One region of the Actinoplanes missouriensis 431 genome, then DNA from elsewhere that is predicted to be linked to it. Evidence: riboswitches for the same ligand, from Rfam matches in the RefSeq annotation. Region 1 holds a riboswitch; each other region holds the start of a gene.
What was found. Region 1 has a riboswitch for cobalamin ahead of cobN (cobaltochelatase subunit CobN). Riboswitches for the same ligand answer to the same signal wherever they lie in the genome.
Positions count from the first base shown of each region.

Region 1 (7,358 bases):
CAATGCTCCGCGACGCGATGCCGGAAGTCCTCGGGCAGAGTGTCGAACCACGATTTATACGAAATGCCAGAAATGCGCACCGGGTTGCCCGCGAGCTGCTCCTCGGTCAGCCAGTCCGGGTCCTGCCCGCCGGCCGCGATCAGCGCGTGGATCAGCCCGTCGCCGTCGTAGGAGCCGAACTCCCCGATCCGGTAACCGGCCGTGGAGAGGGCGTCCAGCAGCGCCACGGTCGAGGCCGGCGTGTCCAGGCCGACCGCGTTGCCGATCCGCGAGTGCTTGGTCGGGTAGGCCGACAGCATCAGGACGATCTTGCGCTCGGCCGGCGGCACGTGCCGCAGCCGGGCGTGCGCCACCGCGATCCCGGCGACCCGCGAGGCCCGCTCCGGGTCGGCGACATAGACCGACAGCCCGTCCGGGTCGATCTCCTTGAACGAGAACGGGACCGTGATGATCCGCCCGTCGAACTCCGGGATCGCCACCTGCGTGGCGGCGTCCAGCGGCGACAGCCCGTCGTCGCTCGCCTCCCATGCGGCCCGCGAGCTGGTCAGGCAGAGTCCCTGCAGGATCGGCACGTCCAGGTCGGCGAGCACGCCGACGTCCCAGGCCTCGTCGTCGCCACCGGCGCCCGCCGTCGCCGGTTTGGTGCCACCGGCCGCGAGCACGGTCACCACCAGGGCGTCCGCGGTGCGCAGCTCGGCCAGCAGCTCCGGCGGCGCGGTCCGCAGCGACGCCGTGAAGATCGGCAGCGCGCGGGCGCCCTTCGCCTCGATCGCCTGGCAGAGCGCCTCGACGAACGCCGTGTTCCCGGCCATGTGATGGGCGCGATAGTAGAGAACCGCCACGGTCGCCGGCCCGCCCTCGGACGCGGCGCGCGGCAGCACACCCCACTGCGGCGCCTCGACGGCCGGCGCGAACCCGTTGCCGGTCAGCAGCACCGTGTCCGACAGGAAGTCGTGCAGCGAGGCGAGGTTCTCCGCACCGCCTTGCGCGAGGTAGACGTGCGCGTCCGCCGCGACACCGGCCGGGACCGTGGAGAGTTTCATCAGGTCGGCGTCCGGGGCCTGCTCACCGCCGAGGACGACCACCGGGACGTCGGCGGCGAGCAAGGAGTCCAGGCCCTCCTGGAAGGCACGGCGGCCACCGAGGATGCGGACGACGACCAGGTCGACGCCGTCGAGCAGGGCGGGAAGATCGGCGACCGAGGTCCGGGCCGGGTTGCCCAGCCGCCAGGCCGAGCCGCTGGCCCGGGCGCTGAGCAGGTCGGTGTCGGACGTCGACAGCAGCAGAAACACGCGTTGCGCTCCCCCTCGGGGTCCGCGCCCCGGAGTCGTTGGGATCACGGCGAACGGAGTTCCTGACTTCCGGGCACAGAACCCGGTCACAGTGGCGGGACCGCGCCGGATTCGCACCGGCTTCCTCCGCGGCTTCGCCGCTCGTAGAGCTCCCACCTTTCCGAACGCTCCGGCCCGCCGTCAAGGTGGGGTGACATCACCGATACAGCCGAGCCGATCCAGCCGAGCCGATCCAGCCGAGCCGATCCAGCCGAGCCGATCCAGCCGAGCCGATCCAGCCGAGCCGATCCAGCCGAGCCGATCCAGCCGCGCCGTCCCAGTACAGCCGAGCCGATACAGCCGGAGGGCGACCCGAGGATGTGGTCCTGTCGGTGGCCGCCCGTAGTATCCGGGCCGTGACACCCCTCCGGCAGTCCGACACCGACGCCTGCCCCGGCGCTCTGCGGTTGCATGCCGCGGCCGACGGGCTGCTGGCGCGTGTCCGCCTGCCCGCCGGCGTGCTGAGCGGCGAGCAGCTGCGGGCCCTGCGTGAGCTGACCGAGCAGTTCGGCGACGGTTTCCTGGAGCTGACCTCCCGAGCGAACCTCCAGGTCAGAGGCGTGCAAGCGAAGGACGCGGAGACCTTGGCCGCTCGCTTGCGCGCCGCCGGCCTCCTGCCGTCGGCAACCCACGATGCGGTACGGAACATTGCCGCGCCCGTGCTGGCCGGCCCGGTGATCCGCGCCCTGGTCGCCCGGCTGGACGCCGCTCTCATCGGCGACCCCGCCCTGTCCGGGCTCCCGGGCAAGTTCCTGTTCGCGATCGGACACGTCCCCCTAGCCGCCGACGTCACCGCCGTCCCCGCCGGCACGTCGCCCGCCGGCACCGCCACGGGCAGCACGATTGCCGGTGGCACTACCCGCACCGGCACGGGCGGCCGGTTCGTGATCCGGCTCGGCGGCCACGACACCGGCATCCGCGTGGACGAGGACGCCGTGGTCCCGACGATGCTGGCGGCGGCACACGCGTTCCTCGCCGAGCGGGAAGCACAACGCTCCGGCGGCCCAGCGGCCTGGCGTCTGCGCGAGCTCACCGACGGCCCCTCCCGCGTAACCGCCCGCGTCCGCGCCGCCCACGACCCGGCCGCCGCGCACGAACCGGCCGCCGCCCACAACGCGGCCGAGGCGCACGGCAAGCCCGCCGCCGCCGCGACGACCGCCCCGCGCGACCCGGAACCCGCCACGCCGGTCGAGGTGCTGGAGCCCGGGGATCTGCTCGGTGTGCTTGACCAACCCGGCTCCCCGCTCGTCGCGGTGGGTGCGCTGGTCCCCCTCGGGCGGCTCGGGGGCGTACCCATGAAGGTCTTGGAGAAGGCGACCCGGCTCGTCATCACACCGTGGCGCGGCGTGCTGGTGACCGACCTCCCGCGCGCCGACGCGGCACCGTGGGCGGACCAGCTGATCGATTCCGGTCTGGCACTGGCGGCGGACTCGCCGTGGGTGGGTGTCACCGCGTGCGCCGGCCGCCCCGGTTGCGCGAAATCCCTCGCCGACGTCCGGGCCGACGCCACCCGATCCGCCCGGTTCGTCGACGGCCTCCCGGTCCACTGGGTCGGCTGCGCGCGGGCGTGCGGCAGCCCCGCGGGCCGGCACGTCCAGGTCCAGGCCACCCCCGTCGGCTACCGGGTGTCCCACCCGGACGCCGGCGCCGCGACCGACACCGACACCGACACCGTTGACCCCCGCCGCGATCTTGGAGCTGTCGTGGCGGCAGCGAGGAGGCCCTGATGGAGTACGTGCGCGACGGCGCTGAGATCTACAAGCGGTCGTTCGCCACGATCCGGGCCGAGGCGGACCTGAGCGGCCTGCCGTCCGATGTGGCCCGCGTCGTGGTGCGGATGATCCACGCCTGCGGGATGGTGGACCTGGTCGAGGACGTACGGTTCAGTCCCGGCGTGGCCACCGCCGCGAGGAAGGCGCTGCTCGGCGGCGCCCCGATCCTCTGCGACGCGGAGATGGTGGCCTCCGGCGTGACCCGCGCCCGGCTGCCCGCCGCCAACGACGTGATCTGCACGCTGCGGGACCCGGCCGTGCCGGAGATCGCGGCCCGGATCGGCAACACCCGCAGCGCCGCCGCCATGGATCTCTGGGGTGACCGGCTGGAGGGCGCCGTGGTGGCGATCGGCAACGCGCCGACCGCGCTGTTCCGCCTGCTCGAGATGATCGAGGCGGGGGCGCCCCGGCCGGCGGCGGTGCTCGGGATCCCGGTCGGTTTCATCGGCGCGGCCGAGTCCAAGGAGGCGCTCGCCGGCTCCGGACTGGAATACCTGATCGTGCGCGGGCGGCGCGGAGGCAGCGCCATGACCGCCGCCGCCATCAACGCCCTGGCATCGGAAAATGAGTAGGCACATGACGACCAGCGCCAATACCACCAACGCGACACCGCCCGGCCGGCTCTACGGCGTCGGGCTCGGCCCCGGCGACCCCGAGCTGGTCACGGTGAAGGCCGCCCGGCTGATCGAGGCGGCCGACGTGGTGGCGTACCACGCGGCCCGGCACGGCCGCAGCAACGCCCGCGCGATCGCCGCGGGTTACTTCCGGGACGGGCAGATCGAGGAACCGCTGATCTACCCGGTGACCACCGAGGGGACCGATCACCCCGGTGGCTACCAGGGCGCGATCGACGAGTTCTACGCCGAGGCGGCCGCCCGGCTCGCCGCGCACCTGGACGCCGGCCGTGACGTGGTGGTGCTCGCCGAGGGCGACCCGTTCTTCTACGGCTCCTACATGCACATGCACAAGCGCCTCGCCGACCGGTACGAGACGACTGTCGTCCCCGGCGTGACGTCGGTGAGCGCGGCCTCCGCCGTCCTCGGCCGCCCGCTGATGGAGCGCGACGAGGTGCTCACCGTGCTGCCCGGCACCCTCCCGCCGGAGGAGCTGGCGACCCGGCTGTCCACCACGGACTCGGCCGCCGTGATGAAGCTGGGCCGCACGTTCACCGGGGTCCGCGAGGCCCTGGAGCGCTCCGGCCGGCTGGCCGACGCGTGGTATGTGGAGCGCGCCACCACTGATCGGGAACGGTCAGGGCCGCTGAGCGAGGTGGACCCGGAGACGGTGCCGTACTTCTCGCTGGCGCTCCTGCCCAGCCCGGCCGCGGCGGCGTTCATGGGAGGAGACGCCGCCGAGGAGCGGACCGGCGGCGTCACGGTGATCGGCCTCGGGCCCGGCCCGCGCGACTGGCTCACGCCGGAGGCGCAGGCCGCCCTCGCCGCCGCCGACGACGTGATCGGGTACGGGCCTTACGTGGACCGGGTGCCGGTGACCCCCCGGCAGCGGCGGCACCCGTCCGACAACCGGGTCGAGGCCGAGCGTGCCGCGTTCGCCCTGGACCTGGCGAAACGGGGCCGCCGGGTGGCCGTGGTCTCGTCCGGTGACCCGGGCGTCTTCGCGATGGCGGCGGCGGTGCTGGAGACCGCCGAGGACCCGCAGTGGCGCGATGTCGGCGTCCGGATCGTTCCCGGCCTGACCGCCGCGCAGGCGGTGGCGAGCCGGGCCGGCGCCCCGCTCGGCCACGATTTCTGCACGCTCTCCCTCTCCGACCGGCTCAAGCCCTGGTCGGTGATCGAGAAACGACTCACCGCGGCGGCCGCCGCCGACCTGGTGATCGCGATCTACAACCCGGCCTCGAAGACCCGCACCGAGCAGCTGGTCCGGGCGCAGAAACTGCTGTTGGAGCACCGGTCGGCGGACACTCCGGTGGTGGTCGGCCGGGACGTCGGCGGTCCGGCCGAGTCGGTCCGGGTCACCACGCTGGGCGACCTCGACCCGGCGACCGTGGACATGCGCTGCCTGCTGATCGTCGGCTCGTCCCAGACCCGCGCGGTGACCAGGGGCGACGGGACGACAGCGGTCTACACCCCGAGGACGTACCCGGCGGAGTGACGCCGCCCACCATCGGCCGCGGACCGGGGAATGAAGAGCATGCACCGGTCCGCTCCCACCTCGCAACCGCACTGCATCGACGGAAGTCTCCGGTCACCCGAGTACCCGACCGAAAGGAGTGGTCAGACCGATAGACGAGATAGTGAAGGGCTGACCTCCCGTGAAGACTGTTCGCAGCCGCGCAGCGATCGTCGTATCCTCGCTGCTCCTTGCCGTCGTGACGCCGGCCGGGGAGGCCACGGCCGCGACCAAGCCGAGCCCGGCCCCGAAGACCGCGACCACCGTGAAAGCCACCAAGAGCCCGGCCACCAAGAGCCCGGCCGTCAAGAGCCCGGCGGTGAAGGTTCAGGGTCAGACGGTCGCGACGCTGAAGAGCCGGCTCGACGCCACGCTCGCCGCCAAGACGATCAACTACTACCCGTCCGACGCCGGCTGGTCGGCGATGTGGACGAATTACAACGGCGACAAGATCGACGCTGACATGGCGAAGGCCGCCACGCTCGGTGCCGACAGTGTCCGTCTCATCGTGTTCCCCCAGGCGTTCGGCTACCCCACGCCGAAGACCGAGTACACCGAGAAGCTGCGCAAGTTCGTCAGCATCGCCGACTCGTACGGGCTGACCGTCAAGCTCACCCTGTTCGACTGGTGGGCGGGATACACCGACGTGACCCGCAGCGCCGCCTGGGCGAAGGCCGTGCTCAAGCCGTACGCAACCGACCCCCGGGTCATCACGGTCGAGGTGAAGAACGAGTTCAACCCGAACGACGCCGCCGCCGTCGCGTGGGCCAAGCAGATCATCCCGGCGATCCGGGCGGCCGTCCCGCGGATGCCGCTGACGCTCTCGGTCGACGCCCAGGGTGGCGCCCCCGCCATGGCGAAGATCAAGTCGAGCCTGCGCAGCACCCCGCTGGACTACTACGACTTCCACTTCTACGGCAACTCGGAGCGCTCCCTCGCCGAGATCCGCAAGGCGCAGGCGGCGGTCGCCCCCTCCCCGATCGTGATCGGGGAGACCGGCCTCAGCACCGCGTCGGCCAGCGAGGGTGAGCAGGCCGCGTTCCTGGCCCGGGTCCTGGCGGCCGCGAAGGTCGCCCAGGTCGGCTCGGTGGCGCCGTGGACGCTGAGCGACTTCCACAACGGCGCGATCCCGTCGAACTCGCAGGTCTCGAAGCTGCCCGCGCAGTACAAGTACGGCCTGTACCGCGCCGACGGCACCGCGAAGGCGGCCGCCTCGGTGGTCCGCACCGCCTGGACCGGCGGCGCGATCACGAACAGCGTGCTGGACCTCGGGTTCGAGGCAGCCTCGACCAGCTCGCCGTGGCGGCCGTACCTGGCCGAGGCCGGCGCCGCGGTCCGGGTCCGGGACGTCGCGCGCACCGGTTCCGGGTCGGCGCGCTTCTCGGACACCGGCCGGAGCAGGAGCGGGCTGCCGTCGGTGCGTACCGCGCCGGTCACCCCGGTGCTGCCCGGCCAGAAGTGGCACGCCGAGGCGTGGGCCATGGGCCGGGACGTGACCGGCTCCAACGAGATGGCGCTGAGCTGGTTCGACGTGAACGACAAGTGGCTGGGCCAGGTGTCGTCGAAGTCCGTCGCGCCGGGCGACAGCAACTGGACGAAGCTGACCATCGACGCGACGGCCCCGGCCGGTGCGACAAGCGTCCAGCTTCACCTCAAGTCCGGCGACAACTCCGGGGCGGTCTGGTTCGACGACGTGTCGTTCTCCTGAACCGTCCCGATCCGGGCGATCAAACGGTCGTAGGCGTCCACCGTCGACTGCCACGACGACGGATCCGCGTGCCGCCGGCCGGTCAGGCCGGCGGCACGCGTGATGCCGAGCGCGAGCTCCGCCGGTGACGCCGGCGGCACGAAGACCGTCCCGCTGTACCGGTCGGCGGCCTCCACCAGGCCGCCGACCGCGGTCACCACCACCGGTACCCCGTGGCTCATCGCGATGTGCAGCGGCCCGCTGGCCGAGCTGCGCCGGTACGGCAGAACCACCACGTCCGCCCCCGCGAAGAAGTCGTTCACCTCGGCGTCCGCGACGTACCGGTTCACGAACGTGATCCGGTCCCGGACCGGCGAGTCCAGGATCATCTCGCCGGGCAGCGTCCACCCCTCCCAGGTCTCCCCCACGATCGTCAGG
Region 1 covers NC_017093.1:7,168,000-7,175,357, forward strand. Annotated here, with positions in the region: gene cobN (cobaltochelatase subunit CobN) at 1-1,292, opposite strand, end outside; adenosylcobalamin (AdoCbl) riboswitch at 1,346-1,422, opposite strand; gene AMIS_RS32690 (precorrin-3B synthase) at 1,688-3,058, shown strand; gene AMIS_RS32695 (precorrin-8X methylmutase) at 3,058-3,675, shown strand; gene AMIS_RS32700 (precorrin-2 C(20)-methyltransferase) at 3,680-5,215, shown strand; gene AMIS_RS32705 (cellulase family glycosylhydrolase) at 5,376-6,941, shown strand; gene AMIS_RS32710 (glycosyltransferase) at 6,881-7,358, opposite strand, start outside.

Region 2 (7,358 bases), 2.7 Mb from region 1:
CACCACCCCGACGTGGTGCTGATGGACCTGCGGATGCCCCGCGTCGACGGCATCACCGCCACCCGGCGGCTGCGCGCCCGCCCCCGGCCGCCCGAGATCATCGTGCTGACCACGTTCGACACCGACGAGAACATCCTGCACGCGCTGCGCGCCGGGGCCAGCGGCTTCCTGCTGAAGGACACGCCGCCCGCCCGGATCGCCGAGGCCATCCGGCAGGTGGCAGCCGGCGAGCCGATCCTGTCCCCGCGGATCACCCGGCGGCTGATGGACCGGGTGTCCGTCCAGGCCGGGGCGTATGCGCGGGCCACCGCGGTGCTGGCCGGCCTCAGCCCCCGGGAACGGGACGTGGTCGTGGCGATCGCGCGCGGCCGGAGCAACGCGGAGATCGGCGCGGAGCTCGACATGACGCTGGCGACCGTGAAGACGCACGTGTCGCATGTGCTCACGAAGCTCGGGCTGGACAACCGGACGCAGATAGCGCTGCTCGCCCACGACGCGGGCCTGGTCTGAGCGCGATCCGCTCTTTTCTGCCGCGCCGCGGTCGACCCCGCGGGAGCGCGTGTCCGCGCTCCCGCGGGCCATCCCCGGTATCTCGACGAGCCCAGCGACTCCGACCGAGGTCAGTTGTTGACGATCCGCCAGCGGTTGTCGGCGCCGCCGTTGTCGGAGTCCTGGACGGCCAGAGCACCCTGGGCGGTGGAGTTGTTCTGGATCGCCAGCAGCTTGCCGCTGTGCACATTGCGGATCTTGTAGGTGCCGTCGCCGTTGTTCACCAGCGTCCACAGGTGGTCCGCGGTTCCCGTGTCGCCCCACTGCAGGACGCGGGCGCCGTCGCCGGTCCCCATGTTCTCCACGCCGAGGACCTTTTGGCTGTTGGCGTTGCGGAACTTCACGTTGTTGCCGGAGGTCACCATCGTCCAGTTGTGGTCGGCCGTGCCGGTGTCGCCCCACTGCAGCGCCAGGCCGCCGTCGGCGGTGGACATGTCCTGGATGCCGAGGACCAGGTTGCTGCCCACGTTGACCAGCTTGACCGTGCCGGTCGGCTGCTGCGGACTGCCGCCGGCGTTCCAATAGACGGTGTAGTTGAAGCCCTGCGCGTCCCAGAACGGACCCAGGTTGACTCGAGCGCCGTTCGCCGTGGCGGTGAACGCCAGCGACGTGGTGCTGGACCGGGCGATCGACGAGACGGTCAGCGACGGCAGGGCGCTGAGCGCGGTGTTGCCGTAGTTGCCGGCGAGCACGCTCGGGCCGTACGTGATGGCCTGGATGTCGGCGTTGTCATTGGCCGCCTTTATGATCACGCGCATCGGCAGCCGCACGGTGATGGTGTCGCCGTCCGCCCAGGTACGGGTGACGGTGGCGTAGCTGCCCGGAGTGACGGTGATGTTCTGGTTGGCACCGTTGACGGCGATGGTCGCGCCGGCCGCCCAGGCGGGGATGCGGAACCGGATGCCCCAGCTGCCGCTCACGCTGCCCGACAGCGTGAACGTCGACGTGTCACCCACCGGGTACGCCGTGGTCTGCGTGACCGTCAGCCCTCGCTCGGACCAGTTGAGCGTCGACGGCACGTACAGGTTGACGGTCAGCGTGGTGCCGCCGCGGAAGTAGATCGAGTCCATCAGCTTGGTGTTGGTCTCGATGCCGGTGCCCTGGCAGCACCAGAACGAGTTGTAGTCGGTGCTCCACGTGCCACCACCCCACGCCGGGCCCACGCCGCGCCGGCCGCCTGCCTTGAGCGGGGTGAAGTACGTGATGTGGCCGTGGCTGTCCGCCGGGTTCTGGGCGCCGATCAGGTGGTTGTACAGCGCGTTCTCGTAGAAGTCGAAATATCCGGCCCGGTTGGGGTCGAGCTGCCACAACTCGCGCGTCAGCTTCAACATGTTGTACGTGTTGCACTGCTCGCACGTGTCGTTGGTCAGGTAACCCGCGATCGCGTTCGGCGCCTTGAAGTGCTCGGCCTGACTGTTGCCACCGATCGCGTACGTGTGTGCGCCGACCGTGATGTTCCAGGCATTGCCGGCGATGTCGCGGTAGCGGGTCGTGCCGGTGGCCTTGAACTCCCGGATGGCGCCGACCCACTTGGGGATGTTGGTGTTGGCGTGCTTGCCGTTGAGCTCGTCGCGGTTGGCCGCCAACGGGTCGAAGATCGCGGCGTGGTCGAAGCGCTGCGCCACTCGCAGCCAGCGGGCGTCGCCGGTCTGCTGGTAGAGGTTGGCCAGCACCTCGTTCATACCGCCGAACTCGGTCTGCAGGGTCGTCTGCATCTGGCTGTAGCTGAGCCGGCCGGTACGCCAGTCGACCCACCCGGCAAGCTTCAACAGGACGTCCTTGGCTTGGGTGTTGCCGATCAGCCGCCACACGTCCAGCAGACCCGCGAGGGTCTTGTGGATGCAGTAGTACGACACCGCGATCGGCTTGCCGGACTCGACGGCGTCGAGGTCCGACTCCGGAAAGCCGGACAGGTAGCCCGCGTTGAACCCGGCCACGGCGTTGTTCGCCTGGCACTTGGCCAGCTCGGCGACCATGTAGTCGGCCTTGTCACGGCAGGTGGTGTCGCCGGTGTAGGCGTACGCCTGCGCCCATGCGGTCAGGAAGTGGCCCTGCATGTGCGAGCGGAACGGGAAGTTCGGCGCGTCCCAGCCGCCGTTCGCGGCGGCACCGGCGGTGGACAGCCGGTGGTTGGCGCGGAAGACGTAGAGCATCCGGTTGACGTCGACGAACCGCAGGTAGTTCATGGTGCGGTTCTGGTTGTCCAGCAGCCGGCTCGCGGTCAGCCGCACCTGACCGGGCATGAACTCGGACGCCGCGTTGCCGATGTCCGTACGTACCGGCGGGACGACGGCGGCATCGGCCTCCGCGGTGGTCGCAGCGATGGAGACGCCGACGGCGGAGACGACCGCACCGGCGCCGGCGGCACGAAGGACGCTCCGCCGGCTCAGGGGAAGGGACGACACGAATCCTCCAGAGGATGGGGACGGGAGGGAACGAAGACGACCGATGTATTCGTACCGGGGGGGATGAACGTTAACATCGACGTAACTGGATCGTTGCACAGGTTCGATGCCGCGACAAGACGCCGACGATTTCGGGCGGGTACTCGCACAGGCTTTCCCACAGCTCCGCTGCTCGGGACCGATCAGGGGAATCATGCCGTGCCCGACATCAGGAAACGGCTCACACCAGACAGGGCTCGATCGATTTGTTAGCGCTCACGAACATCGGCCAGAGATGCGGAAGCAGCCGGTTGTCCGGGCGACCACCCCGCGCCCGAAAGGCCCGGCGTCAGCCCTCCCTCGGGGACCACCTGTTCTCGTGGACCGCCGACTGCCACGGCATTCGCCTGCGCCAGCCATGGCGTTCCAGGTCGGGGGTCTCCTCCAGGTGGGTCACCGGCCCCAGGCAGAGCCACGCCACCGGGCGGATGCCGGCGGGTATGCCGAGCAGGTCCTGGACGAACGGCTCGCGGTAGAAGGAGACCCAGCCGACGCCCAGGTCCTCGGCGGTGGCGGCGAGCCAGAGGTTCTGGATCGCCAGGCAGACCGAGTAGAGGCCGGCGTCCGCGATGGCGTGCCGGCCGAGGACTGCCGGGCTGCCCCGGTCCGGGTCGTAGGTGACGACCACGGAGAGGGTGGATTCCCGTACCCCCTCGATCTTGATTTTGGAGAAGGTGGCGGCGGCGTCCGGGTCGAGGGTGGACGCGAAGGCCGCGCGCTCGCGCTGGACGTGATCGTGGAAAGCGACGCGGGTTGACTCGTCGCTGACCAGGATGAAGTCCCAGGGCTGGGAGAGTCCGACGCTGGGTGCGGCGTGGGCGGCCGCCAGCACGCGATCGAGGACCGCCGGTGGGATCGGGGCGCCGGTGAACTGGCCGCGGACGTCGCGGCGGCGGTGGATGACGTCGTACAGCTGACTGGACATGGGCAGGCTCCCGCTGCGATTCGGCCCGGGCGTGCGCCCGGGCGACAGTCGGCGAGGCCGGTCTTCGGACTCCCGGATCGTCGCCTCACCGCCCGCCTTCCCAGCCGTTGCGGCCAGTGGCTGCGCTCGCGCGCGTGGGCGGCGGCTCCCCGGTCACCGCGGCGGGCCCGTGCCGGAATCACACCGGCTTCCCAGATTCTCCCCGCTCCGAGCCGGACCAATCCATATCGGACACGTCCGGAGCGGAACGGGGCACCTCACCATGATCTTGTGCCGTGCTGAACCCTACAACGCGCTCACGATCCGCCCGCGGACCTCCCCGAAGCTGATCGTGGAGCCGTCCGGGCCCGGCGCGACCGCGCTGATCACCACCTCGTCGCCGTCCTCGAGGAACGCGCGGGTCGAGCCGTCCGGCAGCGCGAGCGGTTCCTGACCGTTCCAGGACAGCTCGATGAGCGAGCCCGGCGAGCCGCCGCTGATCGTTCCGGAGGCGAACAGGTCACCGGTGCGCAGCGAGGCGCCGTTGACCGTCAGATGGGCGAGCATCTGCGCGCCCGTCCAGTACATGTCGGCGGCGCGCGGCTGGGAGATCACGTGACCGTTCAGGGTCACCGTAAGCCGCACGTCCAGGCCCCACGCCGGCGTCTTCTCGTCGTCGAGGTAGGGCTGCACCGGCACGGAACGCTCCGGCGGCGCCACCCGGGCATGATCGAGAGCGGACAGCGGGACGATCCACGGGCTGATCGAGGTGGCGAAGCTCTTGCCCAGGAACGGGCCGAGCGGAACGTACTCGAAGGCCTGGATGTCCCGCGCCGACCAGTCGTTGACCAGGCAGACCCCGAAGACGTGTTCCTCGAAGGCGCCCAGCTCGACCGGTTTGCCGAGCGAGGATCCGACGCCGACGACGAAACCCAGTTCGGCCTCGATGTCGAGCCGCTGGGAGGGCCCGAAGACCGGGCCGACCCGCTGGCCGCTCGGCCGCACGATGTCGGTTCCTGACACGACGACGGTTCCGGCGCGGCCGTGATAGCCGATCGGGAGGTGTTTCCAGTTGGCGGTGAGCGGTTCCTGGCCGGGGCGCAGGATCCGTCCGAGGTTGGTGGCGTGCTGCTCGGAGGCGTAGAAGTCGACGTAGTCGGCCACCGTGAACGGCAGGTGCATCGTCGCCTCCCGGGCCGGCACGAGATGCGCCGCGATCAGATCGCGATGAATCTCGTCGGTGACCCAGGTGGTCAGCTGCGCCCGCAGGTCGGCCCAGACGCGGGGGCCGGCGGCCAGCAGGGCGTCCAGGGACGGGCCGGCGACCGCGCCGGCCAGTTGCGGGGCGAGGCGCCGGACGGCCGCCGGGAGATCGATGATCTGGTCGCCGATCGCGACGCCGGCCCGGGGATGCGGGTCGGCCGCGGTGCTGAACACGCCGTAGGGCAGGGTGGCCGGGCTGCCGAGCGGGCTCACAGGATGTCCTCCGGGAGAAGTCCGAGCTGCAGCAGGCCGTCGACCGGCTCGCTGATGCTGCATGTGCCGAAACTGACGAACTGCCGCCGCACGTCGCGGGCCAGTCGATCATCGATGGTGGCGATCGCCGCGGCGACCCGGTGACCGTCCTGGTCGGCCAGTGCGGCCGCGACCTCGTCCACGCCGCCACCCTGGACGGCGTGCGCGGTCGCGACCAGCACGTTGAGGAACCCGTGATGCTCGAAACCGGTCAGCGGGTCACGGTGACGGATCGGATCGTGGAGTCCCGCGGTGAGCTTGAACGGCACCCCGCCCGCGGTCGCCCGGCAGATCGCCTCAGCCAGATCCTTTTCGGTCGGGAACGCGTCAGGCCGTACCCCACCGGTCCTGATCTTCAATCGCAGGCCCGCGTCGCGCAAGGCCGCGACGCGGGCCGCGGTGATCTCTCCCCGGCCCACCTCGCGGTACGCGGTCAGCGTCCCGCCCGGACTGATCAGTTCCGGCCCCTCGACCGCCACGACTTCGATCGCGGTCGACGCGGCCGGAATCGCGGCCACGTCCGGCCCCGGCAGCACGAGCGACACCGGCAGCGGCCGCCCTGGCGCGGCCGCCGCGATCGGCTCGGCGGCGGCGATCGGCGCGGGTGCGGCGATCGGCGCGGGTGCGGCGACCGGCGCGGATGCGGCGACCGGCCCGGCCGCCGCGACCAGCTCGTCGAGGCGGGCCAGCGAGCAGACGAACGGCCCGAGCAGCGGTTCCAGGGGCGACAGCTGCCGCTCCCGGTACGCCTTGACCGCGTCCGGAACCGGGAGGTCACCCGGCGGGAAGATCGCCGCGTCGTCGAAGAGCCGCGCGAACAGCGGGTTCACGGCTTCCGCGCCCAGGTCCAGGCGTAGACGCCGTCGTCGCTGATCCGGCCGGCCTCGCCGAGACCGAGCGGCCGGAACGTGTCCACCATGACCGCCGTCTCGTCGAACCGTTCCGCGCCGAGGCTCGCCTCGATCGCGGCCGGCTGCGGCCCGTGCGGATAGCCGCCGGGATGCAGGGAGATCGACCCGACGTTGATCCCGGAGCCCTTGCGGGCCTCGTAGTCGCCGCCGACGTAGAACATCACCTCGTCGGAGTCGACGTTGGAGTGGTAGTAGGGCACCGGCACGGCCAGGGGGTGGTAGTCGACCTTGCGCGGCACGAAGTTGCAGATCACGAAGTTGGCGCCCTCGAAGACCTGGTGCACCGGCGGCGGCTGGTGGATCCGGCCGGTGATCGGCTCGTAGTCGGCGATGTTGAACGCGTACGGATAGAGGCAGCCGTCCCAGCCGACCACGTCGAACGGGTGGTGCGGCAGCACGTGCACGCTGCCGGCCAGCCCGGCCGGGCCGTCGCCGCGGTGCTTGATGTAGACCTCGACGTTCTCGTCCTCGACACGATCAGGAGCTGCGGGGGTACGCAGATCGCGCTCACAGTACGGCGAGTGCTCGAGGAACTGGCCGTACCGGGAGAGGTACCGCTTCGGCGGGGCGATATGGCTGTTCGCCTCGATCGGATAGAGCCGCAGCGGCCCGTCCCCGGACGGCACCCACCGGTGCGTGGTGGCCCGCGGGATGATCACGTAGTCGCCGGGCCCGACGTCGAGGTGACCGAAGACGGTCTCGACGGTGCCGCTCCCGGCCTCGACGTAGACGCACTCGTCCCCGGTGGCGTTGCGGTACAGCGGCGACGCGGTGCCGGCGACGACGTAGTTGATCCGTACGTCGGCGTTGCCGAGCACCAGGCGCCGGTCGCGGACCGCGTCGCACGACTTCCACTCCTCGCCCTCGAAGAGGTCGTGCAGCTTGAGGTGGCGCGGGAGCAGCGGCTGGTTGGACTGGGTGGCCTGGTCGGGCAGCTGCCAGATCCGGGCGCCGACCACGGCCGACGGCACGTGCCGGTGGTAGAGCAGCGACGAGTCCGACGAGAAGCCCTCCTCCCCCATCAGCTCCTCGTAG
Region 2 covers NC_017093.1:4,496,707-4,504,064, forward strand. Annotated here, with positions in the region: gene AMIS_RS21100 (response regulator) at 1-510, shown strand, start outside; gene AMIS_RS21105 (beta-L-arabinofuranosidase domain-containing protein) at 621-2,954, opposite strand; gene bluB (5,6-dimethylbenzimidazole synthase) at 3,283-3,918, opposite strand; cobalamin riboswitch at 3,957-4,155, opposite strand; gene fahA (fumarylacetoacetase) at 4,204-5,373, opposite strand; gene AMIS_RS21120 (hypothetical protein) at 5,370-6,242, opposite strand; gene AMIS_RS21125 (homogentisate 1,2-dioxygenase) at 6,239-7,358, opposite strand, start outside.
Region 2: another riboswitch for cobalamin. It lies ahead of bluB (5,6-dimethylbenzimidazole synthase); the one in region 1 lies ahead of cobN (cobaltochelatase subunit CobN).

Region 3 (7,358 bases), 2.7 Mb from region 1:
TCGACGGCCGCCAGGTCGGTCCGGAAGTGATCAGCCGCCTGCTGACCGACGCGTCCCTGGCGTCAGCGGCCCGCGAGGTGAGCGCGGAGATCGCGGCGATGCCGCACCCGGACGAGGTGGTCGCCGACCTGCCCGGCCTGTAGGTCCGGCGTCTCAGGCCGCTCGGAGACGCCACCCGATCGCCGATGCCGCGTCGCCACCGCCGGATCGCCGCTGCTTGCCGCGACGTACCGGGGCTGCGGCTGACCGGCCCGGCGAGCCGTAGCCCACGCAGGTAAACCCACCGGCGAACCTGCACCAACTACGGCCGGGAGCGCCGAGCCGTAGTCCAGGCAGGCAAAACACGCCCAGAACCTGCTTGGACGACGGCTCGCGGCCCCGAGCCGTAGCTCCGACAGGTGATCAAGCCGTCATAACCCGCGCCAGCGACGGCTCGCGACGCCGAGCCGTCGCTCCGCCATGTGATCAAGCCGGTTTTCCTGCGCCCGCTACGGCCGAGGGCGCCGACCCAGCCAGAGCGACCGCCCTCAGCCGGTCACCCCAGCACGTCACCCCGGCAAGGTCACCCCAGCACGTCACCCGTGTCCAGGATCGCCACGTCGTTTTCGGTCAGGCTCCCGACGACCACGACGCCGTCCCGCTCCGCCACCGACGTGACGAATCCATACGACCCGTCCGAACTGCGCCAGTCGTGCACCCGCTTCCCCTCCATCGTGAACGCCATCACCCACGCGATCGGGGTGGCCGCCGGCCGTACCCTCTCCGGCAGGTTCCAGACCAGCACCCGCAGCAGTCCCGGCATCGGCAGCAGGCGATCCACCAGCGGGTTCCGGGGCGCGGCGATCGCCACCCAGAGCAGCCCATCGCTGCCCAGTGACATGTTGTCCGGAAAACCGGGAAGGTTCCCCACAAGCGTGTCGGTGCGACCGGCATCCGGCCCGGTCAGCCAGTGCCGCCGGATCCGATAGCCGGCCGTCTCCGCGATCAGCAGGTGGGACTCGTCAGGGGCGAGAACGACCCCGTTCGCGAATTTCAGATCGGTCAGCAGCGTGGTCACGGTCCCGTCCGGGGCACGCCTGACCAGCCTGCCGGTGCAGCTGTGCTCGAGGATGTCACCGGTGTGCTCGTCGAGGGCCCACCGGCTGGTCGACGTGGTGAACCAGATCGTCCCGTCGCTGCCGGCCACGACGTTGCTGGCGAACCGGTACCCGGGGCTGACCAGGGCGGAGATCTCCCCGTCCGGGCTCATCGACAGCAGTCCCCGATCGTGGTCGCAGATCAGCGCTCCCCCGCCGGCGAGCGGCCACAGCCCCAGCGGGCGCCCGCCCGTCGACGCCAGCACCGCGCTCGTCCCGGTCGCCGGGTCGATCCGCACGACGGTCCCACCGGCGAGACCTGTCATGATCCGCCCGGCGTCGTCGAAGCGGACGTCCTCGGGTCCGTGTCCGCCGGTCGGCAGCCTGCGGCTGATCCGCAGCGGCGCGGTGGGCCCCGGATCGGCGAGCCGGGGCGGCGTCCACCGCCGGGGTCTGATCAGGCGACGAGCCATCAGCAACCTTCCAAGATCAAAAACAATTCACCGGTACGTCAACAAGCGCGCGTCCCCGTCGAGGTGAGTGTGCTCGTTGTAGGTCGACATCGACAGCCCGCGCCGCCCGGCGATCAGTTTCGTGACACCGGTGTTGACGGCCACCCGGTTCAACGCGGTCCACACCGTCGCGAGCTGCGCCACGTCCGCCTTCGGACCGCAGGTCAGCAACGCGACGGCCATCGCGATCGGCCCGCCGGAGCTGACCGCCACGATGTCGCGATGCTCGCGGAGCAGCTCGCCCGCCCGATCCAGGACGCCGGCGACCCGGTCCCGGAACGCGGGGAACGACTCGGCGTACTCATGGTCGTTCCCGCCCGACGACCAGCGCCCGGTGGCCGCCTCGAACACCTCCTGGAAGGCGCGGTCCGGACGGGCGTTCCGGCCGAGTTCGGCCATCATGGCGGCCCGGTCCCGGTAGAGCGGCCGGTGCACCTCGACGACGTGCTGGAAGTCGAACTCGTCGCAGCCCGGATCGACCGTCACCGCGGCCGGCAGGTCCAGGCCCGCCACGGTTTCCGCATGCCGGCGCAGGGTTCCGCGCAGCACCAGGCCGGGCCGGATCCCTCGCGCGGCCAGTGACCGGCCGAGCACCCGCGCCTGCTCGTGACCCGCTTCGGAGAGCGCGTCGTAGTCGTCCGCGCCGAACGACGCCTGACCGTGCCGGATCATCAGGAGACGAGCCACGGGCGATCACACCATCTTTCGTACGACGGAAAGCGGAAGCACCCGCATGGCCGCGCCGATCGGCACCCAGGGCCAGGCCGGCACATAGGCCCGCGCCCGCCGTTTCTCGATCGCGTCGACCATGGACCGCACGCCGGCCGGGGTGTCGACCATGAACCGGGTCCGCTGCTGGACCCGGGCGTTCATCTCGGACCTGATGTACCCCGGGAAGATCACCGAGACGTCGACGCCGGGGATCCGCTCGGACCGTACCCCCTCGGCGATCGCGGCGACACCGGCCTTCGTGGCGGCGTACGTGGTCATCGACCGGCGCATGCCGCGCAGCGCGGACATCGACGAGATCAGGACGAGGTGACCCCGTCCCTGCTCCCGGAAGATCCGCAGGGCCGCCTCGGTCTGCGCGAGCGCGCCCACGAAGTTGACCATGGCGGTCTCCCGGTTGGCGTCCCACCGTCCGGTGCCGAGCGGCGCGCCCTTGCCGAGCCCGGCGTTCACGACGATCCGGTCGATCCGGCCGAACTCGGCGGCGAATTCGGCGAAGACCCGGAAAACGGCGTCGTCATCGGTGACGTCCAATGCCCGTACCGCGATGTGGCGCTCGGGAATCGCCTCGCGCAACCGTTCCAGAGGGTCGGTGCGCCGCGCGCAGAGCGCGAGGTCGTAGCCGAGCGCGGCGAACTGCCGCGCCATCTCCTCACCCAGGCCGGCGCTCGCGCCGGTGATCAGAACGACACCCTTGCTCATCCGCGGGAACTTACGCACTTCTCCGGATACGCGCTACTGATCGGTAATTTCCGCGGCGCGCGGAACGGGTTGTCGCCGTGCGAGTGACTTCCGGTCGGAGATCCGACTTGTGTCTTTTCGACGTTGTCCGCGGGGACATCGGTCGTTGCCCTAGGGCATAGGTTGCCCCGACGAACAGGACAGTGACGATGGTGACGGAGAACGACGCGGTGCTGCGCGACCCCGTGCGGCTGGCGGCGGTGGAACAGGCGCGGTTGCTGCTGCCCGTCTCGCCGGCGCCGGCCGACGGGGTCGCCCGCCTCGCGGCCCGGCTGCTGCACACGCCGATGGCGGCGGTGACGCTCGTCGGCGCGGAGGAGGAGCATTTCGCCGGCGTGCACGAGCTGCCCGCGTCACTGGCCGGGACCGGGCACGCGTCGCTGTCGTACTCGGTGTGCAAGTACATCGTCAGCGCCGACCAGCCGGTCAGCTCCGGGGACATGCTCGCCGAGTCCGCCCGCGAGCTGCGCGGGCACCCGCTGGTGACCGAGTACGGAGTACGGGCGTTCGCGGGCGTGCCGGTGCGGGACGCCGAGGACCGTCCGGTGGGGTCGCTGACCGTTCTCGACGTCGCGCCGCGGGAGTGGACCGCGGAGCACATGGACACCCTCACCGAGGCAGCGGCGCTGGTGCGGCCGGTGGCGCCGGCCAAGCTCGACGCCGCGGCCCTGCTCACGGTCCTGCTCGACAGCCTCTCGGTCGGGGTGATCGTCGCCGACGAGCACGCGCGGATCGTGGTGATGAACCGGGCGTTGCGCGAGGTGGTCGGCCTGTCGCCGTACGCGCCGGTGCCGGACGATCTCCCCGCTCACGTCGGCGGGATGCTCCACCGTCCGGATCTGACGCCGCTGCACTGGGAGGAGACCCCGCTGATGCGGGCGCTCGGCGGCGAGCAGGTCGGCGTCTCCGACGTGCTCACGGTGCGTCCCGGGCACCGGATCCGCACCTTCGCCGCCACCGCGAACCCGATCGTCGGCACCGGTGGCCGGCGGCTCGGAGCGTTGTCGGTGGCGCACGAGGTGACCGCGCTGCGCCGGGCCGAGAAGTTCCGGGACTGCCACCGCCGGGTCGAAGTGGTGCTGCGGACCGCGGAGTCGGCCGAGGACGCGGCGCCGGAGATCCTCGAACCGGTGGTCACGACGCTGGGCTGGCCCTGCGCGGAGCTGTTCCTGATCGACGACGCCCACGGCGACCTGCGCTCGGTCGGGCACTACGACGCGACCGGCGCGGACCCCGGCGACGGGCTGTTCGGGCACGTGCCGGCGTACGGGCACGGGATCACCGGCCGGGTCTGGGAGACCGGGCAGCCGCTCTGGGTGCCGGACATCGCGGACACCGCCGCCTACATCCCCCGGCCCGCCGAACGGGCACGCATCGACATCTGCCTGCGGCGCGGCATCCGTACGGTCCTCGCCGTCCCGGTCCGCGACGGCGGCACCATGCTCGGGGTGCTGACCTGTTACGCCGGCACCCCCGAGGTCCAGGAGGACCTGCTGACCGTGCTGCTCGACGGGGTGGCGTCGCAGATCGGCGTCTACGTGGCGCTGCGCCGCGCCGAGCAGCTGGCCCGGCAGCTGAGCCGGGCGCAGAACGACTTCATCGACCTGGTCGGCCACGAGATGCGCACGCCGCTCACCTCGATCACCACGAACGCCGGCGTGCTCGCCGAGGAGGCCGGCGGGCTGGACGACGAGCAACAGCAGATGATCCAGTCGATCAGCCGGAACAGCGCCGCGCTGCAACGGATCATCGACACGCTGCTGGACCTGGCCGGCCTGGACTCCGGTCACCTCGGCCTGCGGCTCACCGAGATCGACCTCGCCGCCCTGGTCACCGACGCGGTGCAGACCGCCCGGGCGAGCACGGCGCTCGACATCGACCTGTGGGTGCCGCCGGCCGTCGGAGTACGCGGCGACGCGGACCGGCTGCGCCAGGTGATCACCGATCTGCTGTCGAACGCGGCGACGTACAGCCCACCCGGCGGTCACGTCGTCGTCACGCTGACCGCCGGCGCCCAGACCGCCGAGCTGAGCATCGCGGACAGCGGGATCGGCATGCCCGCCGAGGAACGGGAGCGGGTGTTCGACCGGTTCTTCCGCGGCAGCAACGTGCGCCACCAGGGGATTCCCGGCAGCGGACTGGGACTCAGCCTGGCCCGCACGATCGTCGCGCTGCACGGCGGGACCATCCGGCTGGACGCCAACGAGCCGGCCGGGACGATCGTGCGGGTGCGCCTGCCGAAGGCCTGATCGCAGAGTTGTGCCGCTGCTCCGGGCACCACTAGGTTGAGGATGCCAACTGCGGCGACGCGAGGGAAGCCGGTGGGAGTCCGGCGCGGTCGCGCCACTGTGACCGGTCCTGCGAGGGGCCGGGAGTCAGGGAACTCGCCCGTCGCAGCCCCACGATCGGGACGCGTCATCCCGTTGGAGGTTCGCTCTCTCATGTCTGCGTCTTTTCCGGCTGGGCAGCCCCGTTTCGTGTCGTTGCTCTTGCGGGGCCTGCTCGCCGGGCTGATCGCCGGTCTGCTGGCCGGCGGGTTCGCCTTCGTGTTCGGTGAGCCGCACGTCGACGCCGCGATCGCCATCGAGGAGGCCGCCGCGCCCGCCTCGTCCACCGACGCGGCGGAGGATCCGCTGGTCAGCCGCAACGGGCAGAAGGCCGGCCTGGTTCTCGCCACCACCCTCTACGGCATCGCGATGGGCGGACTGCTCGCCACCGCCTACACGCTGCTGCGCCGCCGGTTCCGGATCGCCGCGGACAGCCGGGTGGCGCTCGTGCTGGCCGGATCCGCGCTGGTCGGGGCGGTGCTGGTGCCGTGGGTGAAGTACCCGCCGAACCCGCCCGCCGTCGGCGACCCGGCCACCATCAACCAGCGGACCTGGAGTTATCTGGCGGTGCTCGTGCTCGGCCTGGTCGCCGTCTGGGCCGCGGTGATCGCCGCCCGCACGCAGACCGTGGAGTGGCGCCGGGCGGTGGCCGCGACCCTGGCGTTCGTCGTGGTGGTCTCCGTGGCGTACCTGCTGCTGCCCGGCATCCAGGAAGTGCCGGAGTCGTTCCCGGCGGCGCTGCTCTGGGAGTTCCGGATCACCTCGCTCGGCGTGCAGGCGGTGCTCTGGACCGTGCTGGGCCTGGCCTTCGCCGCGCTGGTGACGCCGCGGGTCACCGCTGCGGAGCCGGCCGCCGCCGTCGCTGCCTGACGTTCAGCACGCAGTCGCCGCAGGTGCCGCCGCCCGGGATCCGGTAGTACAGGCAGCAGTTGTTGCGGGTCAGCGTTCTCCGGTGATGACGATCGGGGCGGTGCAGGACGGCCGTCCCGATCAGTGGTTCCCGGGACAGCAGCCCCTCGATCAGGTCGCCCGCGTCCGCCCCCTGCGCGGCCATCATCGTGGCGGCGCCACCGAGCGCGGACGCCACGTTTCCCCACAAAACCCGGGGCGACACCACAAATTGGGTACGGAACACCTCCAGCACCGGCGCGACCAGTATTTCGATCACCGTGTTGAGACCTGTGACAAGGTCACCGGTGCCGGCCGTCAGTCCGGCGCACGTGATCGGGATCGGTCCCCGGTCCACCGGCTGCCACCGCATCCGAGCCGGCTCCGGGATCGGGACCGCGCCGCCGGCCACCGCGGCCGCCAGCGGCGGGGAGACCAGGCGAGCCGCCAGTCCGAGGAAGACGGTCGACGCGACCGCGCGTCTAGGCAGGTCACCGGGGTTGAGCCCGCCCATCGCGGCGAGCAGCCGGGTGGCGGTGTCCACCCGATCGGCGAGCACCGCGGGGTCCTGCAGATCGGTCAGCGGCCTCGTCCCGCCGACCGGAGCTTGTGTCTCCCACGTGCAGTAGGGACCGAACCGCGCAGCGGCTTCCAGCGCGGGCGTCGCATCGATCGGGTCGGCCATGCCGGCGACGGTATCAGCGAAGCCTCAACCGACAGTTCAACGATACGGTTCAGGGGTATGACCGACGTCAACGCCCTGTTCCCCGACCCGCAGTCTCCAAGCACCCAGCCGGCAAGCCCGCAGTCCCCAAGCACCCGGCCGGTGAGCCCGCGGTCCCCAAGCGCCCAGCCGGCAAGCCCGCAGTCCCCGAGCACTCAGCCGGTGAGCCCGCGGTCCCCAAGCGCCCAGCCCTCAAGCACCCAGCCGGTGAGCCCGCGGTCCCCAGGCGCACACCTCGCAAGCGGGCAGTTCCCCAGTGCGCGCCCCGCAAGCGGGCAGCCCGTAAGGCCGCAGCCCGCCAGCCCGCTGTTTACCGGCCCGCCCCGGCTGCTTGCCGTCGGCGAACCCACCCACGGCTCGG
Region 3 covers NC_017093.1:4,473,763-4,481,120, forward strand. Annotated here, with positions in the region: gene AMIS_RS21000 (glycosyltransferase) at 1-143, shown strand, start outside; gene AMIS_RS21005 (SMP-30/gluconolactonase/LRE family protein) at 563-1,549, opposite strand; gene AMIS_RS21010 (histidine phosphatase family protein) at 1,577-2,275, opposite strand; gene AMIS_RS21015 (SDR family oxidoreductase) at 2,282-3,019, opposite strand; gene AMIS_RS21020 (ATP-binding protein) at 3,208-5,307, shown strand; cobalamin riboswitch at 5,314-5,464, shown strand; gene AMIS_RS21025 (CbtA family protein) at 5,536-6,255, shown strand; gene AMIS_RS21030 ((2Fe-2S)-binding protein) at 6,218-6,958, opposite strand; gene AMIS_RS21035 (erythromycin esterase family protein) at 7,325-7,358, shown strand, end outside.
Region 3: another riboswitch for cobalamin. It lies ahead of AMIS_RS21025 (CbtA family protein); the one in region 1 lies ahead of cobN (cobaltochelatase subunit CobN).

Region 4 (7,358 bases), 1.8 Mb from region 1:
GGTCGTCTTCACGTTGCTGCACGTCAGCGACGACCCGGCGGCGATCGAGCGGGAGACCGGCGAGCTGGTGCGCATTCAGGCGGCGTGGCTGGGCGTCGAGCCGTCCGAGCTGTTCGCGCTGATCGGCCCGGCGGCGGAGAGCCCGGCCAAGGTTCGCGCGCTGGCCGAGGCCGGCGCGGGAACGCTGGTGCTCCGGCCGCTCGGCCCGGACCCGGTCGGTCAGGTGAAAGCCACGCTCGCCGCGCTGTGACTCAGGCGAGTGGTTTCGCCCAGCCCAGACCACTCGCCCTGCTGCCGGTGACCCCGCGCCGCCGAGGGTTCAGGTGAGCCGGAACCACGACACTTTCATGCCGGGCAAGGTATGGAAATGCGACTATGCGGGACATGACCGCTCCGTCGCCCGGCGCGCCGACCTGGGTGGATCTGGCCACCGCCGACCTCGCGGACGCCACCCGCTTCTACACCGGGATGTTCGGCTGGACCGCTGACGTCTCCGGCGACGACTTCGGGGGCTACACGACGTTTCTGCGCAACGGCCTGCCGGTGGCCGGGGCGGGACCGCTCTTCGGCGAGGGGCAGCCGACCGCCTGGAGCACGTATTTCGCCGCCGCGGACGCCGACGCGGTGGCGGCCCGGGTCGAGGCGGCGGGCGGAAAGGTGCTTGTCGCGCCGTTCGACGTGGTGGATCAGGGCCGGATGGCCGCGTTCCTGGACCCGGCCGGCGCGCCGTTCAGCGTCTGGGAGGCCGGCACGATGCGCGGCGCCGAGGTCTTCAACATCCCCGGCGCGCTGAGCTGGACCGAGCTGAACACCCGGGACGCGGCCGGGGCGATGGCGTTCTACGGCATGGTGTTCGGCTGGGAGTACCGGGACACCCAGGTGGGCGGCCTGCCCTACGTGCTCTGCGAGCAGCACCGGCAGTCGGTGGCCGGCATCCAGCTGATGGTCGGCAACGGGTGGCCCGACGACCTGCCACCGCACTGGCTGGTCTATTTCGCGGTGGGCGACTGCGATGCGGCGGCCGAGCACGCGTACCGGCTGGGCGGCCGGATCGTGCACCCGCCCACGACGATCTCCGCGGGACGGTACGCGCTGCTGACGGATCCGCAGGGTGGGAGCTTCGCGATCCTCGCCCCGTGAGCCTCTACGCCAGGAGCTGCGGGATCTTCTCGTACAGCTGTGTCGTGAAGGTCAGCATCTCGCGCAGCATCCAGTTGCCGGTGAGCAGCAGCGCCACCCCGATCGCGATCGCTTTCGGGACGAACGAGAGCGTCGCCTCCTGGATCTGGGTCACCGACTGGAAGAGCGAGATCACGAAGCCGACGCCGAGCGCGGTCAGCAGTACCGGCGCTGCCAGTTTCGCCGAGATGGTCATGGCCTGGAGCGCGAGTTCCACCACCATCGTGTCCGTCATAAAGGACTTATCGTCTGATCAATTGGTTTTTGAGTGCTGTTCGGTTGCGGTCTGGTTGCCACCACCAGCGGCCCGCGCTCCCCCGCGATCACCCGGACCCGGACCCGGTAGTGCTCGGCCAGGTTCGTCTCGGTCAGCACCTCGGCGGGCGGACCGGCCGCCACCACCCGTCCACCGGCCAGCAGGATCATGCGGTCCGCGTACTCGCCGGCGGTGGAGAGGTCGTGCATCGTCGCCAGCACGGTCAGCCCCCGCTCGGCGCGCAGCCGGTCGACGAGCTCCAGCACCTCCTGCTGGTGGCCGATGTCGAGCGCGCTGGTCGGCTCGTCCAGCAGCAGGATGCCGGCGCCCTGGGCGAGCGCCCGCGCCAGGAAGACCCGCTGCCGCTCCCCACCGGAGAGCGTGTCCAGGCGGCGACCAGCGAACGGCTCCAGGTCAAGCGCGGCCAGAACCTCGTCGACGACGGCCAGGTCCGAGGCCGACTCGCGGCCCAGAGGCGGAATGTACGGCGTACGCCCGAGCAGCACATAGTCGTAGACGCCCATCGCCGGTGGCACCACCGGCGACTGCATCACCGTGGCGATCGCCTTGGCCCGGTCCCGCCGATGCATGCGGTCGATCGGAGACCCATGCCAGAAAACCTTTCCCGTGTACGGCAACAGGCCGCCGATCGCCCGTAACGCCGTCGACTTGCCGGCGCCGTTCGGACCGATCACGGTCACCCATTCACCCTCGGCGACGGTCAGGCTCACGCCGTCGACGATCAGCGTGCCGTCGAGCCGTACCGTCAAGTCCTCGACGGTGATCGCGTCGGTCATGTCGGCACCGCGCGGCTGGTGCGCATCGGTCATGTCGGCACCGCGCGGCTGGTGCGCATCACCAGGACGAAGAATGGCGCGCCGAGGAATGCCGTGACGACGCCGATCGGGATCTCGGCGTCACCGGCGACGGTCCGCGCCAGCAGGTCGGTCAGGGTCAGGAACGCGGCGCCGAAGAGTACCGAGAGCGGCAGCAGCGACCGGTAACTCGGGCCGGTCAGCAGCCGGATCGTGTGCGGCACGATGATCCCGACGAAACCGATCAACCCGGAGACCGAGACCGCCGCCGCGGTACCGAGCGACGCCGCGATGATCAGCAGGTACCTGCTGCGCTGCGGATGCAGGCCCAGACTCGCAGCCTCCGCGTCACCGACCGTCAGCACGTCCAGCTCGCGCCGCCGGGACAACACGATCACGCCCGTCACCAGCGCGTACGGCAGGATCACCAGCACGTCGTGCCAGCCGGCCGTGGCGAGCCGGCCGAGCAGCCACGAATACACCTCCTGCAGCGACTCGACGTGCCGCTGCAGCAGGAACGTCTGCGCCGCCGAGAGGAACGCCGACACGGCCACACCGGCCAGGATCAACGCGGCGGGCGTCCGGTCCCGGCTGCCGGCCGCGCCCAGCAGCCAGGTCAGCGCCACCGCGGTCACCGCACCGACAAAAGCAGCCATGGGTACGCCCACCGGCACCTCCGTGGTGCTGCCGGCACCGAGCACGATCACCGCCGTGACGCCCAGTCCCGCGCCGGCCGCCACGCCGAGCAGGTGCGGGTCGGCCAGCGGGTTGCGGAAAGCGCCCTGGTACGCCGCGCCGGAGAGGGCCAGCATCGCGCCGACCAGCAGGCCCAGCACCACCCGGGGCAGCCGCAGCTGCATCAGGATCGCGACCTCCCGATCGGTGAGGCCACTCTCCAGCCGTACCCCGGGAATGAGGTTGAGCATCTCCGCCGCGACCCCGCCCGGTGGCAGGGACGCCGAGCCGAAGGCGAGGCCGGCCAGGGTCGCCACCAGCACCGCGAGCGCGCCCGCGACGAGCCATGCCGGCCGGAGCCCGGCAGAGCGGGCCCGCTGCTTCGGGGCCACGGCATCGATCACGCGGGGACCTTGCCCACCGCGTCGGCGACGGCCTGGACCAGGTCGGGGGTCCGCGGACCCCAGCGCGACGCGATGTCGTCGTCGAGCGCGTAGATCTGGCCCTTCTCCACCGCGGTCACCGTGGACCAGCCACTGCGCGCCGTCACCGTCGCGGCGGACTGCTGGCAGCACTTGCTGTCGGCCAGGAAGATCATGTCCGGGTTCGCCTTGACCACCGCCTCCTGGGTGAGCTGCGGGTACCCGCCGAACGAGCCGCTCGCGTCGGCGGCGTCCGCCACGTTGGTCATGCCGAACTTCGCGAAGATCGATCCGATGAACGTCTTCGAGGTGGCCGAGTAGAGATCCGGTCCGAGCTCGTAGAAGTAGCTCAGCGGCCGGCTGCGGGCCGGAACCGATTTCACGATCTCGTCGATCCGAGTCGCCATGTCGGCGCCGGTCTTCTCCGCCTCGGCCCGGTGGCCGGTGAGCGCGCCCAGGTCACCGAGCTGGGCGTAGGTGTCCTCCAGCGTGGTCGCGGCCGGCGCGACGAACGCCGGGATCGACAGTTTCCCGAGCTGCGCCACGATGTTCTCGGTGTCGTTGGAGACCACCACCAGGTCCGGGTCCTTCGCGGCGATCGCCTCGGCGTTCGGCTTGAAGCCGGACAGATCCGATTTCGGGGCGTCGGCCGGGTAGCTCGACTGGTCGTCGACCGCCGTCACCTGCGGGCCCGCGCCGATCGCGAACAGCATCTCCGTGGCGGTCGGGCTCAACGAGACGATCTTCTCGGGCCGGGCCTCCAGGGTCACCGCGCCGACCGTGACCGGGAAGCCCGCGGCGGAGCTCGCCGGCGTCGCGGCCGGCTCATCCGCGTCCTGACCCGCACAACCGGCGAGAGCCAGGGCGGTGGTCACCATCGCGGTGGTGAGAAGACGTCGTCGCTGCATGGAATCCTCCTGTCGGCCGGGCTGTGGTGCTTCGCCGACAGGGGCTCGTGGCCGCCGTCTGCGAGGCGCCCCTCCCCGAGAGCGCTGAATCGCGACCGGCGTCCAGGCGACCTGGCTAGCCCGGCTCGTCGCGGGCATCACAGTTGCGGGACAGCGCCGGTTTCGCACCGGCTTCGCTGAGACGCGGTCTGATGAAAACGCTAGCTCACGGACAGCACGGAGTCGCCGCCGGTGGGTTACATCGGCAGCTGGTGCGTACTGATGTCAGCGGCCGTCGGCGGCTTTCTCGCTGCCTGCCGTCTCGCCGGTGCCCGGGCCCGCGCTGTCGCCTGCTTTGTGGCTCGCGTCGGCGGCGGCCACCCGGTCGCCGGCCGCTGCGGCGTCCTCGTCCCCGGCCAGCGCCGAACGCAGCCGGTCTTTCTCCGCGGTGCGCTTGGCGGCGACCGAACCGAGATGCTCGGCCATCTGGTCACGCCACTTGCGCAACAGCACGAGCGAGAGCACGGCCGACACGACGAACGCGACCATGACCTTGACCAGGAAGTTCAACGGGAACGGCAGCAGCACGGCCAAGGCGACCACGAACAGGCCGAGCCGGCCGAGCGTGTATTTGACGGCGGGGCTCATCTCTTCATCTCTCCCTCAGCCTCACCGTTGGTTGAGCCAGCGGAGGCCGTAGAACCAGACCAGGCAGTACACGACCGTACCGGTGGCGGCTCCGGCCGTGCCGCTCACCAGGGCCGGCGCCACTCCGGAGATCAGACCGGCCACGGTCATCCCGAGCGCGACGCCGAAACCGGCGGCGAGCGCGGCCATCATGACCCGGTGCGCGCCGAAGCCCTCGGCCCGGAACTCCTCGACGAAGAGCCAGACCGGGAGGATCAGCACGAGCCAGCCGTTCGACGAGCCGAATGTGCCGAGGCCGGTGAGCGCCATCACCGCCTCGAAGATCAACAGCACGACGAGGCCGACCGCCAGACCGGCGAACGCCGCCCCGAGCAGGTCGCTGATGGTCATCAGCCGGCCACCGGCGTCTCGGCGCAGGCCGCGCGCGTTCCTCTGCTGGGTCATCGGGGCGTCCTCGGGTTTCCGGTCATTGCGGCGTCTGTCGTCGGGCTCGGTCGGTCGTCAGCTCAGGCCCAGACTCGCTGCGGTTCGCTGCGGCGTTCGGCCAGCGGGACGGGCTTGTCGTACTCCCGGACGATCTCGTAGCGGGTGTTGCGCTCGACCGGCTGGAAACCCGCGTCCGTGATCAGGTCGAGCAGGTCGTCGCGGTGCATCGTGTGGGGCGTCCCGTACGCGTCGGCGTCGTGAGTGATCTTGTATTCCACGACCGAGCCGTCCAGGTCGTCGGCACCGAAGTTCAGCGAGAGCTGGGCGACCGACAGGCCGTGCATCACCCAGAAGCACTTCACGTGCGGCACGTTGTCGAAGAGCAGGCGGGAGACCGCGAACGTCTTCAGCGACTCGGCCGGCATCGCCATCGTCGTGCGGTCCTGGAGCCGGTTGCGGATCTTGCCGTCCTGCGAGTCGACGAAGTCGTGCTGGTAGCGCAGCGGGATGAAGACCACGAAGCCACCCGTCTCGTCCTGCAGCTCGCGCAGGCGCAACACGTGGTCGACGCGATGCCGGGGCTCCTCGATATGCCCGTACAGCATGGTCGCCGGGGTTTTCATGCCTTTCTGGTGTGCCAGCCGGTGGATGCGTGACCAGTCCTCCCAGTGGCAGTCGTGGTCGACGATGTGCTGCCGGACCTCCCAGTCGAAGATCTCGGCGCCGCCACCGGTCAGCGACTCCAGCCCGGCGTCCATCAGCTCGTCGAGGATCTCGCTCGCCGAGAGGCCGCTGATCTTCTCGAACCACTGCACCTCGGTCGCGGTGAAGCACTTGAGCTTCACGTTCGGCAGCGCGGCCTTCAGCTCACGCAGTACCTTCGGGTAGTAGCGCCACGGCAGGGTCGGGTGCAGGCCGTTGACGATGTGCAGCTCGGTGAGCTGCTCGTCCTCCATCTCCTTGGCCTTGCGAACGGCCTCGTCGATGCGCATCGTGTAGGCGTCTTTCTCGCCCGCCTTGCGCTGGAAGGAGCAGTAGGCGCAGCTGGCGGAACAGACGTTGGTGAGATTGAGGTGCCGGTTGACGTTGAACATCACCCGGTCGCCGTTCATCTCGGTGCGCTTGTGGTGCGCCAGCCGGCCGAGCCAGGTCAGATCGTCCGACTCGTAGAGCGCGATGCCGTCCTCACGGGTCAGCCTCTCACCGGCGTAGACCTTGGCTTCGAGCTCCCGTTTCAGCCCGGCGTCCATGTGCGCCCCTTTCCGTCACCTCGCCGTCGAGGGTACGTGCCGGGTCCGACAACAAGCACGGGACGTGCGCGGGCGTCACCTCGGTCATCTGAAATGATCTTGGAAGGCACCGCGGAGTTGAAATTTTCTCAGCGTGTTTTCATCTTCTTTCGATCGACACCGGTCCGCGCGCTGCGGTATGAACCATAAGGAACGACTAGCGCGGTCTCGGCCGGCGCGGACAGGGAGATCATGTCCAAGGCATTGCGGTACGGATCGACCCGGCGGTCACGCTTCGCACCGTCGCGTCTACGTCCGTTCGCTCTCCCGGCAGCGGTGCTGGCGGCGATCGCCACCCTCTTCCAGCCGATTCCCGCGATGGCCGCGCCGACCGACCCGGCCGTTCCCGCCGCGACGACTCCCGCCACCTCCGCCACCACCTCGACCTCGATCCCGAACTCCGGCTCGCGGCCCACGCAGACCGGCACGCTCGTCCTCCCCGGCTCACCGACCGGCACGACCACGACCGCGGCCCTGCCGGTCACCTCGATCACCGGCATCGCGACCAGCCCGGTCGTGCAACAGGTGGAGCGAGGTCGGGCCGAGATCGCCGCCCTCGGCGACCAGCTGATCCGGGTCGGGCAGGACCGTGACATCACCAAGGCGCAGGTCACCACCGCGGCGCAGAAGGTCCTGGACGCGCAGGAGTCGCTCCGCGCCGCGCAGACCAACGCCGTGGAGGCCGCCGACGCCGCGGTGCGTGAGGCCGCCGCCCTTCCGCCCGGCACCGTCGGCTCGGGCCTGCTCGACCTCGAGTCGCT
Region 4 covers NC_017093.1:229,865-237,222, reverse strand. Annotated here, with positions in the region: gene AMIS_RS01105 (LLM class flavin-dependent oxidoreductase) at 1-250, shown strand, start outside; gene AMIS_RS01100 (VOC family protein) at 385-1,140, shown strand; gene fliQ (flagellar biosynthesis protein FliQ) at 1,145-1,414, opposite strand; gene AMIS_RS01090 (ABC transporter ATP-binding protein) at 1,411-2,265, opposite strand; gene AMIS_RS01085 (FecCD family ABC transporter permease) at 2,262-3,329, opposite strand; gene AMIS_RS01080 (ABC transporter substrate-binding protein) at 3,326-4,255, opposite strand; cobalamin riboswitch at 4,349-4,476, opposite strand; gene AMIS_RS01075 (DUF4229 domain-containing protein) at 4,520-4,882, opposite strand; gene AMIS_RS01070 (hypothetical protein) at 4,904-5,326, opposite strand; gene mqnE (aminofutalosine synthase MqnE) at 5,389-6,558, opposite strand; gene AMIS_RS01060 (C40 family peptidase) at 6,790-7,358, shown strand, end outside.
Region 4: another riboswitch for cobalamin. It lies ahead of AMIS_RS01080 (ABC transporter substrate-binding protein); the one in region 1 lies ahead of cobN (cobaltochelatase subunit CobN).